2 regions of the Psychromicrobium ferritrahens genome follow, and region 1 is predicted to be linked to the other one. Evidence: riboswitches for the same ligand, from Rfam matches in the RefSeq annotation. Region 1 holds a riboswitch; the other holds the start of a gene.
What was found. A riboswitch is a leader RNA that binds a small molecule or an ion and turns the genes downstream of it on or off. The one in region 1 is predicted to bind cyclic di-AMP.
Positions count from the first base shown of each region.

Region 2: another riboswitch for cyclic di-AMP. It lies ahead of ABDK06_RS07305 (aggregation-promoting factor C-terminal-like domain-containing protein); the one in region 1 lies ahead of ABDK06_RS13390 (C40 family peptidase).

Region 1 is NZ_JBDLLW010000003.1:297,241-304,681, forward strand. Features, by position in the region: gene ABDK06_RS13380 (HNH endonuclease) at 126-623, opposite strand; gene ABDK06_RS13385 (NlpC/P60 family protein) at 849-1,637, opposite strand; gene ABDK06_RS13390 (C40 family peptidase) at 1,737-2,363, opposite strand; cyclic di-AMP (ydaO/yuaA leader) riboswitch at 2,507-2,681, opposite strand; gene ABDK06_RS13395 (M23 family metallopeptidase) at 2,918-3,796, opposite strand; cyclic di-AMP (ydaO/yuaA leader) riboswitch at 3,804-3,977, opposite strand; gene ABDK06_RS13400 (metal-dependent transcriptional regulator) at 4,085-4,783, opposite strand; gene serC (phosphoserine transaminase) at 4,969-6,099, shown strand; gene ABDK06_RS13410 (DUF3027 domain-containing protein) at 6,186-6,743, opposite strand; gene ABDK06_RS13415 (cold-shock protein) at 6,736-7,119, opposite strand; gene ABDK06_RS13420 (hypothetical protein) at 7,194-7,427, shown strand.
Region 2 is NZ_JBDLLW010000001.1:1,586,173-1,593,613, reverse strand. Features, by position in the region: gene ABDK06_RS07335 (alpha/beta fold hydrolase) at 1-315, opposite strand, end outside; tRNA gene ABDK06_RS07330 (tRNA-Ser) at 973-1,059, opposite strand; gene ABDK06_RS07325 (nucleoside deaminase) at 1,181-1,627, opposite strand; gene upp (uracil phosphoribosyltransferase) at 1,680-2,315, shown strand; gene ABDK06_RS07315 (GNAT family N-acetyltransferase) at 2,287-2,856, shown strand; gene ABDK06_RS07310 (hypothetical protein) at 2,930-3,697, shown strand; gene ABDK06_RS07305 (aggregation-promoting factor C-terminal-like domain-containing protein) at 3,701-4,357, opposite strand; cyclic di-AMP (ydaO/yuaA leader) riboswitch at 4,406-4,546, opposite strand; gene ABDK06_RS07300 (MarR family winged helix-turn-helix transcriptional regulator) at 4,702-5,130, shown strand; gene ABDK06_RS07295 (MFS transporter) at 5,131-6,375, shown strand; gene ABDK06_RS07290 (sensor histidine kinase) at 6,404-7,441, opposite strand, start outside.

The DNA of each region.
Region 1 (7,441 bases):
CTTAAGCGAGAGATGCGGTTCAAGTTGTGCTGTACGAGCGCGACAGCGGGGATTTCTCTCACCGATAGGAGCCACGACGTCGCAGAACGTGCTGAGAATCCTTGGCTAAGCGGGCTCTCAGGAACTCAGGCCGCTGATTCGCTCAGAAACGGATCCCATTCAGGAACAGGTTTCTCCAGTTCTCGAATCTGCCAGTGCCCGCCGCGTGGCGGCCGCGGAGTCAGCCGCAACTGCCAATTCATCTCTGCGGGGGTGTGATCTCCCTTGCGGTTATTGCAGCTCAAGCAGCAGGCCACCAGATTCTCCCAGCTATGAGCGCCGCCGCGAGATTTGGGTTGAATGTGATCTATCGTGCTGGCGGATTTTCCGCAGTAACCGCAGCGATGATCGTCCCTCCGCAGAACACCACGCCGGCTGACCGGCGTCTGGCGGTTATACGGCAAGCGAATATAGCGATTGAGCAGAATCACCGAGGGGCGACCCAGAATGTCCTGGGCACCCACCACGGGGTCGTCGCCTTCGGCTAAAACCGAGGCTTTGCCCGCGAGGACAAGGATCAATGCCCGGCGGAAGGTAACAACCGCAAGGGGTTCGTATCCAGCATTCAGAACAAGAGTACGCATAGACGTAGTTCCTCTTCGCTGACCCGGAGTCGTTTCGGCGGAGCCGGCTGCCCTGTCGCAGCCCCGAGTCTTGAACTCAAGACAAGCCTAGGCGGAACACCCATGAATCAGCGAATTCTGCACCGCTCCGCCAGCACGTGTCGGAAAGAATTCACCTGGACGCAACGTTAAAGCACTGGAGTCCCACACCGTACGGTGTGGGACTCCAGTCAAAACTCTCAGGTACTAGTGCCCGATAGCGATGAACGCGGTAGGAGCGCCGCTGCTGATGTTCACCGAGAACAGCGCGGTGGTGCCACCGCTCCAGCCACCGTGCACAGCCATGCCATTACCTACGTAAACCGCGATGTGCTGTCCACCGAAACCGTTGCTGCTGTAATAGACCAAGTCGCCCGGCTGTGCTTCACCCTGGCTGATGGTGCGCCCCAGTGAAAGATAACCCGACGGCCAGCCGTGATAGAAGATGCCAGCGGCGGCCAGGGAGTTACTGGCCAGCGCGGTGCAGTCCTGAGCGACTCCCAGCTGAGCGTAAGCCGCTGCAGCAATGGTCGCGCCGATACCGCTCTTGGAAGCAGTCGGAGCAGCTTTCGTGGCCTGCGGAGCGGCAGGGGCAGCAGCCGGCACTGCCTGAGCAGCGGCCGCAGGCTTCTCAGCTACCGCGGTGGTGCTATTGCTCTGAGCTTCAACGGCAGGAGCGTTCAACTCAGCGGCCGGTGTCGAAGACGAAGCCTTCGGGCTCTGGAAAGTGATCTGAACTTTCGAAGAGGCCGTGACGGCCTGCGACAAGTTCTGAATCTTCAGGGTGGAGGTATTGCTGTCACGCTCGACATCGGTCGGCTGTGCCGCGTTGGCCGCGATCCCCGTGGTCAGCACCAGACCGGATGCTGCCGCAATAACCGCAGCTTGACGACCGACCCCACCGGCGTTGTCGCTGACGGCTTTGGCAATAACTGCTATCGAGCTGGTCTTAGCGACCTCTGCTCGGTGCCGTGCGATCCCTTCACGATTGCTCATGGGTCTCTCTTTCAATTCCTCTTGGCTACGATGCGATGTGTTTGCGTTCATGACACGGAGGTTTTTGTCTGCGAGCCTCCGCGCCCGCTTCTCAAGTGATTAGGGCATGGTGTAGAAAACAGCGGAGCCCACAGCGGTCACCGAGGTGAGCTGAGTTCCGTCGGAGGGGTTCAAAGCACCGATCTCCATACCGTTTCCAACGTAGATTGCCACATGGGAGCCACCGTTCTGAACGACCAGGTCGCCCGGCTTAGGTGTGGAAGTCTGGACCATCACGCCCCACTGATTAGTGCGCGGGATCGAGATGCCGGCCTGGGCATAAGCCCACTGCACGAAGCCTGAGCAGTCCCAACCGGTCACCGGGCTGGTTCCACCGAAAACATAAGCGTGTCCGATGCCGGAGTAAGCAACTGCGGCGACGCCGGAGAGCTTTCCGGATCCTACGGTAGCTTTATCGGGCGATGCGACCTTGGCGGGAGCGGCGGCCGGCGCCTTGGCCTGGCTCTGCTCAACCTGCTGCGAGGCCGGCTTCACGTCCTGAGCCTGCGCATCCACCTGGGTGAGCTCAAGGCTTGAGGCGGTTGCGGGCTGCTGGAACTTGAGAGTGAGATTCTTGGCTGCTGAAACAACCTGAGCGACGTCGGAAGTCGTCCGACTGGATGCTGCGTCCTGAGCTGCGGTGCCATCGGTGTTCGCGGCCAAAGCCGGGATTCCGAAGCTCGTCACAAGCCCAGTGGCCACGGCAACAACAGCTGCCTGACGACCAAAGCTGCCAGCATTTGAAGAAACCGCTTTTGAAATTTCACTCAGGCGATTGCTACTGACAGTGGCCGCGCGGTGGCGACCGATAGATGCCTTTGAAGACACTTTTAACCTCTCCCAAAGCCTGCGAGGTAAGCTGTCGGATTCGGATGGGAGTCACCCGGCCGCATTGACTCATCAGATTGACCGATGAACTTCTGCGGCTTCACCCCAAGGACTTCATTGAAGAAGCCCGCATGTGGTTCCCCCGTCTCTGCCAGACGAATGTTGCGAACGGATCTCGAGGTAATGGCAGAGTTAGGCTATCTACCCGAGAGCGCCAACTTCCTACAAAATTTGGCGCAAAAACAACGGTACATGAGGTTCGGGGGAATGTCACATTCTGATCACGGAAAAGTTATATTTCGGAAACAGCCGTGACAATCCGGTAATTAATCCACTCCGGAGTCTTGCTCTGACCGGCAGTTTTATTCGCGATCAGGCCCTGAAATCAGCAGTGTAAAGATTGTGAAAATTATTTAGAGCCAGCCCATTGGATCAACTGTTTTGTCATTGACCATCACCTCGAAGTGCACGTGACATCCGGTAGAAGCACCGGTGGTTCCACTCAGCGCCACGAGTTCTCCGCGACTCACCTTCTGCCCCACCTTCACCACGAGAGAACTGTTGTGGTTATAGGACGTCGATAAACCATTTCCATGATCGATCACCACCCGGTTGCCACCGCCTCCGCTGTGCCAACCGGCGAAAGTCACAGTGCCACCAGCAGCTGCGAAAACATCGGTGCCGCAGGCTATCGCGAAGTCCTGTCCGGTATGCAGTTCACCCATCGCCCCGGTCAGCGGATTGACTCGATAGCCGAAAGGTGAGGTGGGCACGAGCTTGGTCAAAGGAGCCGCCAGGCTTCCCTTGGCGGCGGCGGGGGTGACCTTTGCCGCCGAGACGCTCAGCGCCTCATGCAATTTGCTGTCCGGATCCAGGCTCCCGGTCGAGCCTGGGCGGCTGAAGCTCAATTCAGCAGTGGCATCCGCGGAAACCGCTGCGGAACTGCCTGCGCTGCTCTGGGCGGCGGCTGGGGCGAACGTCGCTGCGGTACCGGGCACCAGAACCGCCAAGGAGAGCGACGCCGCAGCGAGCACCAAGCCGCTGCGCTGCGCGATCTTGGGGGATCTGAGTGCCGTGGCTTTGCGAACGTCCGTGCTGAGCGCGGCGCTGCGGCGGCCACGAGTCGGAACGGGCGCCGACGGCATCGGAAGGATCTCGGGGCTCAGCTCGACGCGCTGACGAGCGCGGCGAGCGGCGTCTCGCGGCCTGCTCTGAAGTTCGATTGAGGGCGCTGCGAGGGCTTCTCGAGCAGCACTACGCCTGCCGTGCTGTTGTGGTGCTGAAACGCTCAAAGAGCCAGTTTCCTCTCTTGAATCACTTGCGAGGTTAGCTGTCGGATTCGGATCTAGAGAGCGATCCGGCCTTCGGTCTTTCGTTGCTTACGCTTGCTTTGACCGAAGACTTCACCCCAAGACCGGTTATTCAACCGGCCGGTAATGGTTCCCCCGTCCTTGCCTGAACTGCTTATTCTCCGCAACCAGAGGCAAGGCTCAGTGCTGGTTGGGATAACGCCAAAAGATTACGGCGACGAAACTAAATCATACGTCATCGAGCAGTTTGATAACAATTCGTTATACGGCTCAGTCAATGGAGACAAAGACATGCACGGCGACTTCGGGCGGCAGCTCCAAGGCACCCTCCACACCGGGCACTCGAACCGAGATGTACTCCCCGACCTGCTCGAGTGAAATCCTCGCACCAGGTTTCAGCCCGGCCTCGTCGAGCTGACCGAGCAATTCCGGATCGACCTGGATCCGCTCCGAAAGCCTGCCAATGGTGACCTTGGAATCCGGAGTGTACTTCTCCATCGCAGAGACCATATTCACCACCCCGTCGGTGAACTCCCGCGCCTTGTGCCCGCCGAAGGACTCCAGCCCCGGAATCGGATTGCCATACGGTGAATCCTCCGGATGCCCCAATAGCTCGAACAATTTGGCTTCGACCTGTTCGCTCATCACGTGCTCCCAGCGGCAAGCCTCTTCGTGCACATAGGCCCAGTCCAACTTGATCACGTCGGAGAGCAAGCGCTCGGCGAGCCGATGTTTGCGCATCACGCTGGTGGCTCGTTCACGACCCAGCTCAGTGAGTTCGAGGTGCCGATCACCGGAGACGATGACCAGACCATCTCGCTCCATTCGCGCGATGGTCTGCGATACGGTAGGCCCGGAATGATGCAATCGCTCAGCGATCCTCGCGCGAAGAGGCACAATGAGCTCTTCCTCAAGCTCCAGAATCGCCTTGAGATACATCTCTGTAGTGTCGACTAAATCAGCAGTCACCTGAATAACACCCCTTGCATCGCCGCCATACGCTCAAAACCTATATCTAACTTATCCTGCCTGCTGAGTCGCAGAAAATCCTCAGCGCTCAAGCTGATGGCAGAATAAAGACAGCCACCTGTCCAAGACCGAACCTGCCCCTCACGCTGGGGCATCTTCGAACCTGTGCTTTTTGGGAGATCCACGTGACCGACGCCCCCGCATTCCTCCGCATTCCGGCCGATCTGCTGCCTCAGGACGGCCGCTTCGGTGCCGGTCCGTCAAAAACCCGACCGGCACAGCTGGAAGCTCTGCAAGCCGCCGAACGAACCATTCTGGGCACCTCACACCGTCAGGCCCCGGTGAAGAACCTGGTGGGTGATATCCGCTCCGGACTGGCTGAATTCTTCAAAGCCCCCGAAGGATACGAAGTGGTCCTCGGGGTGGGCGGCTCTACGGCGTTCTGGGACGTCGCGACGTTCGGCCTGGTGGAAAGAAAAGCCCAGCACTTGAGTTTCGGCGAATTCGGCTCCAAGTTCGCAGCGGCCACCGATAAAGCGCCATTCCTCGAGGCCTCCTCGATCATCACCTCGGCCCCAGGCAGCCGCCCCAGCCCGGTGGCGGAGCCCGGCGTCGACGTCTACGCATGGCCACATAATGAGACCTCAACCGGCGTGGCTGCGAGCGTGCAACGCGTCACTGGCGGCGATCAAGGCTCGCTCACCCTGATCGACGCCACCTCAGCGGCTGGCGGGCTCGCCGTGGAGATCGCCGAAAGCGATGTCTACTACTTCGCGCCGCAGAAGAATTTCGCTTCAGACGGCGGGCTCTGGCTCGGGCTATTCTCCCCCGCTGCTCTGGAGCGAGCCGCACGGATCAACGCAAGCGAACGCTGGATCCCCGATTTCCTGAACCTGCAGACCGCAATCGATAACTCCCGGCTGAACCAGACTTACAACACGCCTTCACTTACCACTCTGGTGACTCTCAATGAGCAGGTGCGCTGGCTCAACGGGCAGGGCGGTCTGGACTTCGCGACCGCTCGCACCGCGGACTCCGCGCAACGGATCTACTCATGGGCAGAGGCTTCGGCGGTGGCCAGTCCTTTTGTCAGCGATCCGGCAGACCGTTCGCGGGTGATCGCGACCATTGACTTCGCAGATTCGATCGATGCGACGGCTCTCGCGAAAACCCTGCGCGCCAACGGCGTCGTGGACGTCGAGCCCTACCGGAAACTCGGCAGGAACCAACTCCGGATTGCCACCTTCGTGGCCATCGAGCCGGAGGACGTGACTGCCCTGACTCGGTGCATCGACTATGTGATCGAGAACTCCTGAACCTCAGCTCTTTGAATTAAAGGCTGTGGCCGAGCCGCTGAGAGCGACTCGGCCACAGCCTCGCGAAATATTCAGCTGGCAGCTATTCAGTTAGCGGAACCCTCCGTTTTCGGAGCATCCGTTTCCTGCTGAGCTTCATCAAATTCGGCGTGATCCTCGACAGGCTCGACATCGTCGAATTCGGGGGCAGAGCCCTCAGGAAGAACCGGCTCAGCCTCTGCGGCCTGGACCGCGGAGTCCGCAGGCTGGGGCTTCTCCGCAGCAGCCGCTTCGTCTTCCGGACGGACCCGTTCCGACCAGGGCAGCCATTCCGGGGCGAGCACCGAGTCATCGGTGGGCAGCAAGCCAACTTCACTGACCGTCACGATCTTGGTTCGTGGTGCTCGGGTGACCACGGCGAACCACTGCCAGCCCCGGTAACCATCTTTGGTGCATTCAAAAAGATGCGTCGCCACTCGCTCACCTTCGCTGCGCACGGCAAGGTGAGAGCCGAGCTGATCCGGCTTGGCGATCGAGAGGATTTCCTGCTTCGCCACCTCAACGGCGGCAGCCAGCACAGCGTCCGGTTTAGCTGTGCGCCACACCGGAACCCCGAAACGATGGGCGGCCTTTGCGACCACCTTGGTCTCGGCGGTCTCAGGCATCGAGATCATTGGCGACGGCGCGCAGCACCGCAGCCACCTTAGAGCCGCTGGTTTTATCCGGATACTTGCCCTTTTGCAGGCCGTTGGCGGTGTGCTCGAGCAGCTTGATCAGGTCCTCGACGATCACAGCCATGTCTCCGGCCGGTTTGCGAGCCGCCTTGGCCACCGAGGGCGGTGCATCCAGAATGCGAACGCTTAGCGCCTGGGCACCCTTTTTACCATCGGCTACCCCGAACTCCATCCGGGTGCCGACTTTGATATCGCTCACCCCTGCGGGCAGCGCATTGGCGTGCAGGAAAACCTCCTGCCCGTCGTCAGACGCCAGGAACCCGAAGCCTTTTTCGTTGTCGAACCACTTCACCTTGCCGGTGGGCACGTTACTTACCTCTTCATACTCAATAGTTTGTCCTTAATAGGTTAGCTGCTTTACCCGCTGTTAACGTTAAGCGCATGACACAGACCCAGCCCGAGCCATCAGCGATCTGGTGGCGACTGCTCAACCTAGTAGCCCTCTTGCTCGCTGTACTCGGCTTCGGCGTACTGAGCTACTTGGTAGCGGTACGGCTCTCCGGCGGCGAATCCTGGCCCGTGCTGAACTGGATCGTGATGTACAGCCTGCCCGCCGCCTTCATCCTGCTCGGCCTGTCGATCATTCACGCAATACGTCGTAGACGCCGACTCTAGAGGACTCCGGCTGT
Region 2 (7,441 bases), on a different contig from region 1:
CACGCTGTCCACATCCGACCAGATCGTTGTGGTAGCCGGCGTCTTGCCTCGCTCGCCGAGCGACCGGCCGTGACCACGGATATCGACCAGAGCAACGGCGATCGAGCCTCGGGCGGCCAGCCGGCGTCCCAGCTCGGTATAGCCGCCGTCGATCATTGCACCACCACCGTGATAGATGATCACGACGTCCTGCACCTCGGGCGAGCTGGAAATCCACTGCACCTGGATTCCAGCCACCGATGCCTCGCTGAGTTCTCGGGCTGAAGGGGCGGGAATATCGGCGAGTCTGGCTTCGTAGGTCGAGAAATCAATCACTGATCAAGAATATGGCACGTCCAGACCCTCAGATTCGGGCCTTCGGCTGGTTGAGGTTTTCAGTGCGGTGCTGGGTTATGAGGCGCCGGGTTCTTAGTTGCCCGGTGCTCGCGCAGCTTTCGGTTGATACTGCCGCACGACCAGCTTTGCGCCATTAACTGATCTTTAGTGTTCCTCTACTAATCTTGGGTTATGGGTTTTATCAATTTTTTTGGAAAACCGCCGGTGCTGATCTGTCTCGGGGTGCTGTGCTTCGTCAGCGCAGGTATCCAGTTCTTTGTGAAAGAGCCGAGTGTCTGGGGTATAGCATTCGCGGGAATCGTGGGTCTATCGCTCTTTTTCAGTGCGACTGCGCTTCATTTCCAGAGAGCTCGGATCGCAGCGGGAATCGAGCGGCAGCGACTCAAGCAATAAAGGGCTGATACCGGGATCCCGGCGATCGGCTTCTTGATCAAGAGCTCTTCGGTCACCCAGCAATATGCTTTCCAGCTCGTTCAGGAAGGATCACCGTCCCGGTCTCCCTGGATGCGCCCGGTGGAGGGTGGGAGGTCGATCCGGTTCCAGACGTTGAGCTGAGCGGGAGAAATATCCACTGTCCAGCCCGCTAGATGCAGAAAACCCCTGGCCCGCTTACGCGTACCAGGGGTTTTCTCATCGCGGTGACGGTGGGATTTGAACCCACGTTAGGCTCTCACCTAAACAACATTTCGAGTGTTGCACCTTCGGCCGCTCGGACACGTCACCAACCTGAATACTCTACTTCACCGGCGTGCTCTGGCCCAAAACCTGGCTTCGCACCCTGTGCTGTGAACCCATCTCCGTGAAATCTCGTGCCGTGATGACCAGCTCAAAGCGACCCTGGGTGTCACAGCATTTCGCCGGAGCGCTGAGCGGCGAAGAAGTCCTTGAGCAATTGACCGCATTCCGCTTCACGCACCCCTGGAAACACCTCGACCCAGTGATTGAGTCGGCGCTCGCGCAACACCTCGAAAACCGAACCGGAAGCGCCGGCCTTCTCATCCCAGGCCCCGAAGACCACTCGTGGCAGCCTGGCCAGCACGATCGCCCCGGCGCACATCGCACACGGTTCAAGGGTGACCACCAAGGTGCAGTTATCCAGTCGCCAGCTGCCCAGTGCCCAGGCTGCCGCTCGGATGGCGAGCACCTCGGCGTGCGCCGTCGGATCCTGATCGGCTTCCCGCCGGTTGCGGCCTACCCCGATGACATGGCCGGCGCCGTCCAGAACCACTGCGCCAATCGGCACATCGGAGGTCGCCAGGGCTGCCCTGGCCTCGGAGAGGGCCAGGCCCATCCAGGAATCGAAAGCAGCACCGACAGTCACCACTCAATGGTAGCTTTTAGCTATGCGTGTACTGGTCGTTGATCACCCCCTGGTTGCCCATAAACTCACCGTCTTGCGGGATAAGAACACTCCCTCGCCGGTTTTCCGCCTGCTCACCGAGGAATTGGTGACCCTATTGGCCTATGAGGCCACTCGCGACGTCCGGGTTGAAGACGTGAACATCGAGACGCCAGTCACTTCGACCGTGGGCACGGGCTTGGTCAAGCCGACCCCGCTCGTGGTGCCGATTCTGCGCGCCGGCCTCGGCATGCTCGAGGGGATGACCCGGCTACTGCCCACCGCAGAGGTCGGATTCCTCGGTATGGCGCGCAATGAGGAGACTCTTGAGGCGATCACCTATGCCGAACGGCTGCCCGACGACCTCACCGGGCGTCAGGTCTACGTGCTGGATCCGATGCTCGCCACCGGCGGGACTCTGAAAGAAGCCATTAAGTTCCTCTTCGACCGCGGCGCGATGGACATCACCTGCATCTGCCTGCTCGGTGCACCGGAAGGCATCGAGGCCCTCCGCGAGCAGCACGAAGGCGCGAATGTCACCATCGTGCTGGCCTCGGTCGACGAAGGCCTCAATGAAAAGTCTTATATCGTTCCCGGCCTGGGTGATGCGGGTGACCGGCTCTACGGCGTCGTCGGCTGAACCGCTGCCCCCGCACGAATCGAAGGACGCCGGGAACGCCGAGATCTCCACTCTGGCGGCTCCCGGACACGCCCTGCGCTACGGCGGCGCTGAGGACGTCGAAGCCTGCGTCGCACTCTGGCGGGAAGCGATTCTGCGTCGAGACGGAGCCACCGCGGACCCGGCTGGCCTGGAGCTGCAGATCGACCGGCTGCGGGAGAACTTCAGGCTCCCCGGTGGCATTCTGCTGTTAGCCGAGGACTCGGCTGGTCAGAGCGGGTTTGCGCTGCTGATCCCGCAAGCCGATGGCCCCAGTGGCTATCTCTCGCTGCTCGCCGTCGCACCCCGGGCACAAGGCCGGGGGATCGCTCAAAGCCTGCTGTCCAGCTTCACGCAGGCCCGGCGCGCGGCCGGAGATCGTTGGCTCGTGCTGAGGGTTTTGGAGGATAACCGGGCCGCCCAGCAACTCTACCGAAAGCTGGGCTGGTTTCCCTTCGGACCGCTTGAGCCGCACGAAGTCACCGGGAAGCCCTTCCAGTGGTACAAACTTTTGCTTAGCTGAGCGCCCTCCTTCAAAGGACTGAGGGTTGTATATCGGGAGGCGCAGTCGAGAGGGCGTGGGCTAGGCTCTAGGAATGGACCAATTTCAGCCCCCGAGCAACCCTCAGTTGCCCCCACAGCAACCCAATCCGCAGCAACCCAATCCGCAGCAGCCGGGTCAGGCTCCGCAGTACGGCCAGAATCAACCGCCGCAGTTCGGCCAGCCACCAGCGCCGCAGTTCGGCCAAAATCAACCGCCGCAGTACGGTCAGAACCAGCCATCTCAGTACCCGCAGGCCCAGTACGGCCAAGCGCCCTATGGGCAGCAGTTCCAGGCCTACCCGAGCGGCCCCATGGGGTACTCTCAGCTTCCTCCGGTGGAGAAGCCTGCGACCTTGAAGAACGCCGTGATTCTGATGTTCGTCGGAGCAGCGCTGGCTCTTTTAGGCGGCATCTTCTCGCTGTTCCAGATCGATCGAGTGCTCGATTTAGCGCTCTCCCAGGCCAATACTTCTGAACTCAGCGGGAGCAGCTACGAGTCTGCGAAGTCGATAGCTCAAGCGGCTGCTTATGGTACCGCGATCTTCAGCTTGGTGATCAGTACAGCACTGTGGATCTGGATGGCGCTGGTGAACAACGCAGGCAAGTCCTGGGCGCGCGTCGTCGCCACGGTTTTTGCCGGTATCGGAATCATCGGCGGGATCTATTCGCTGATTTCCGGTCTGGTGAGCAAGATGATGTTCTGGGATAACCTGATCTTCGGCATTCTGACGCTGCTGGTCTCGATTGCGGCTTTGGTGCTGATCTGGCTCAAGCCCTCGACCGAGTACTACAAATTCAAGAGCCAGAAGGTTCTCTACTGAAGCTCAGTACCACCCGGTGGCCTGGGAATGTCCCCAGGCGCCGCAGGGTGAACCGTAGCGTTCTTTGATGTAACCCAGTCCCCAGCTGATCTGGGTTTTGTAATTGGTGCGGTAATCGGCGCCCGTGCTCGCCATCTTCTCCGCGGGCAGCGACTGTGCAATGCCATAGGCCAGGCTCGAGGGGTTTTCCGCTGTGGTCTGCCAGCTGGATTCTTTGGTCCACAGTGGCAGTAGGCAACTCATCTGGTCCTGCCCCCAGCCGAAGCCAGCCAGTTTAGCGGCCGCGAAGGTCTGGGCTGCTTGTGGGTCATTGATCTTTTTGATGTCGGCTGCCGTCGCGTCAGCATCGGGCGTGCCGGATGCGAGCTTTGAGCTTGCACTCACCCGGCTGAAAACCACCTCGGCGTCGGAAGCGGCGGAAACGGTCTGCGTGTGTGAATTCTGGGCCGCCGGCACCGGAGCGGAGATGCTCGTGCTCTGCTGAGAGGCACTGACGCCCGCTACCAGAACGCCTGCTACCGCGACTGCTGCGACCTGCTGAACCGGGAGCTTCGGAGTGGCGTCCCAGAGCAGGCTGAGATTGGACTTCTCAGCTGCGCGACGCCGTCCGGCGGCTTTGCCTCGGCGGGATCTCGGGGACCCCTCTTGGGGTGCTGCCACATGGCGTGCACGATGAGTGCGTGACTGATGGGCGCGTTGAGCCACTGGCTTGCCTCTCTTTTGCCTGCGAGGTGAGCTGTCGGATTCGGCTGAGAAAGCCGGCCCTGCGCTGCAGGGCTTCACCCCAAGGCCATCTGAAGATGACCGAAAGTGGTTCCCCCGTCTCTGCCAGAATTGCTGTTATCCGTCCGGAGTGGCAGAGCTCGGCGTCTCTCCGAAAAGGTGCGCGGCTTATGCTGCGCACCTCTCAACGATACCTGAGCCACCTGGATAAGTCACATTTAGGTAACGGAGTGCAGAATCTCTAATTTACTTAGCAAAGGTAATGACTTATGCTAAGTATTGTGAATTCAGCTCAAAAGTCGCCTTCTCTCGCGGTGCAGCTTCGAATGGCCGTGATGCGCACTTCACGGCGGCTGCGCGCCGAAGCGACCAGCGAGAGCGTCACCCCGGGGCAGTTCACCGTGCTGGCGATCTTGAGCGACGGTCGGCAAACTCTCCGGCAGCTCGCTGATCGGGAACATGTGCAGGCGCCCTCAATGACCCGGATGATCAATGCCCTGGAGAGCGGCGGTTTGGTCACCAGACAGTCGGATCCCAGCGACGGCCGCCAGATCCTGGTCGAACTGACTGACGCAGGCCGGGAGGTGCTTCGGGATACCCGGCAGCGCCGTACCGAATGGCTTGAGCGGCGACTGGCCGGGCTGAGTGCCGAGGAACGCAAAGTGCTGCGTGAAGCAGCCGCGATACTGCAGAAAATGAGCGCGAAATAATTGTTTAGTGCACTGAAGGTCTTCAACTACCGGCTCTGGGTCTCCGGGGCACTGGTCTCCAATATTGGCACTTGGATGCAAAGAGTGGCCCAGGACTGGCTAGTTCTGACCATTCTGACGAACCAATCGGGAACCGCGGTGGGGATCGTGACCGGTCTGCAATTCCTTCCCATCTTGCTGCTCGGCCCTTGGGCGGGACTGCTGGGAGACCGTTATTCCAAACGCAAGATCCTCCTGATCACGCAATCCTGCATGGGCTTCTGTGCTTTGATCCTGGGGCTCTTGGTGGTCACCAACACCGTTCAACTCTGGCATGTCTACCTGCTCGCACTGCTGCTCGGCGTGGGAAGCGCCATTGACGCCCCCTCGAGGCAGGCCTTCGTCTCCGAGGTGGTCGAATCGGATGACGTGCCCAACGCGGTGGCGCTCAATGCGACCTCATTCAATTTGGCCAGGTTGGCCGGGCCGGGACTCGCCGGGCTGCTGATCGCTTGGATCGGAACCGGGCCGGCGTTCTTGATCAACGCGGCGAGCTTTGCCGCCGTGATCATTTCCCTTGCCAAGATGCGGGTGACGGAACTGCACCCCGCCGCCCGCACGCCGCGGGGGAAGGGGCAGATCCGGGAGGGACTGCACTATATCCGGCAGCGCCCCGATCTGATGATGATCATGGTGCTGGTGAGCCTGGTGGCAACCCTGACCATGAATTTCCAGATCACCAATGCCATGATGGCCACCTCGGTCTTCGGCCTCGGGCCGGGAGAGTACGGGCTGCTCGGCACCGTGATGGCGGTCGGCACGCTCTCCGCCGCGTTGCTGGCGGCGCGTCGCCAGGGCGTGCGGATGGCCTATGTGGTGGGCGGCGCCCTCGCCACTGGAGTGTTCACCATACTGGCGTCGTTCGCCCCGAATTACTGGGTCTTTGCGATCGCCCTGGTTCCAATCGGCCTTTCCTCGATGACCTTCCTGAATGTCTGTAACACCACCATTCAGCTGACCACCGATCCGGCGATGCGCGGTCGGGTGCTAGCTGTCTATATGGCGGTGATGCAGGGCGGTACGCCGATTGGCGCCCCGCTGGTCGGCTGGATCGGCACGCTCTTCGGCCCGCGCTGGTCACTCATCGTTGGCGGGCTGGCCGCTCTGCTGGCCGGAGCGATAGCGCTCTCCGTGCTCAATAAGCGCAATCACACCACGCTGCGCAGCCAGGTCGGTTCGCTATTGCCCCATCGCGTCAAGGCCTGATTTCCGCAGCGACGGTGCGGTCGCTGGTTCAGTGGCCGCGGGGAAGATCGACCATGAACTCAGTGTCTCCAGGTTCGGATTTCAAAGTGATCTTCCCGCCGTGAGCCTGCACGATGGCGTGCACGATGGAAAGTCCCAGTCCGGTGGTTCCATCGTGGCCGGAGCGAGCCACATCGACCCGGGAGAAGCGATCAAAGATATCGGACTGGAAGTCCTTCGGAATGCCTGGACCGTTGTCTCGTACACCGAGCCGCAGCATTCCCCCCTCCACATTGCGCAAGCTGGTGGTCACCACAGTGCCGGCATCGGTGTGCTTGGCGGCATTGGACAGCAAGTTGAGCAGCACCTGACGGATCGCCCCGGCGTCGGCCTTGATGATGAAGGGGTCGCTGGGCAGGTCAAGCTGCCAGCGATGATCGCCGAGGGCGACCTTCATATCGTTCACGGTCTCCAGCACCAGCTGAGTCATCTCGGTATCGGCCAGCTCGAGCGGTTTGCCTTCATCGAGCCGGGCCAGGGTGAGCAGATCTTCCACCATGGCACCCATCCGCTTGGACTGCGACTCCACCCGGGAGAGCGATTTTTCTCCCGATTGGCTCAGGTTCTCGGTCATCCGGAGCATCTCGGTATAGCCACGGATCGCGGTCAACGGGGTGCGCAATTCGTGGCTGGCATCGGCGACGAATTGCCGGACTTTGGTCTCGCTGCGCTGCCTGGCCTGCAGCGCCTGGGAGACATTGTCCAGCATCCTGTTCAGAGCCAGGCCCACCGCGCCCACTTCAGTATTGGGGTTCGCCGCGGAGGTGGGGACTCGCTCCGCGAGGTTGACTTCACCCTCGTCGAGCGGTAGCTGGGAGACTTTGGTGGCCACTGCCGAAAGCTGATTGAGCGGCGTCATCGCCCGTCGGATGATCACGGTGCCCACCATGCCCATGGCGATCAACCCCGAGGCCGAAACCAGAATGATGGTGGAAATTAAGGTAGCTAAGGTGTCATTGAGGTCGTTAAGCGGCAGCCCAGTGATCAGGGAAGTGCCGTTCGACAACGGAATTGAGACCAGCCTGTA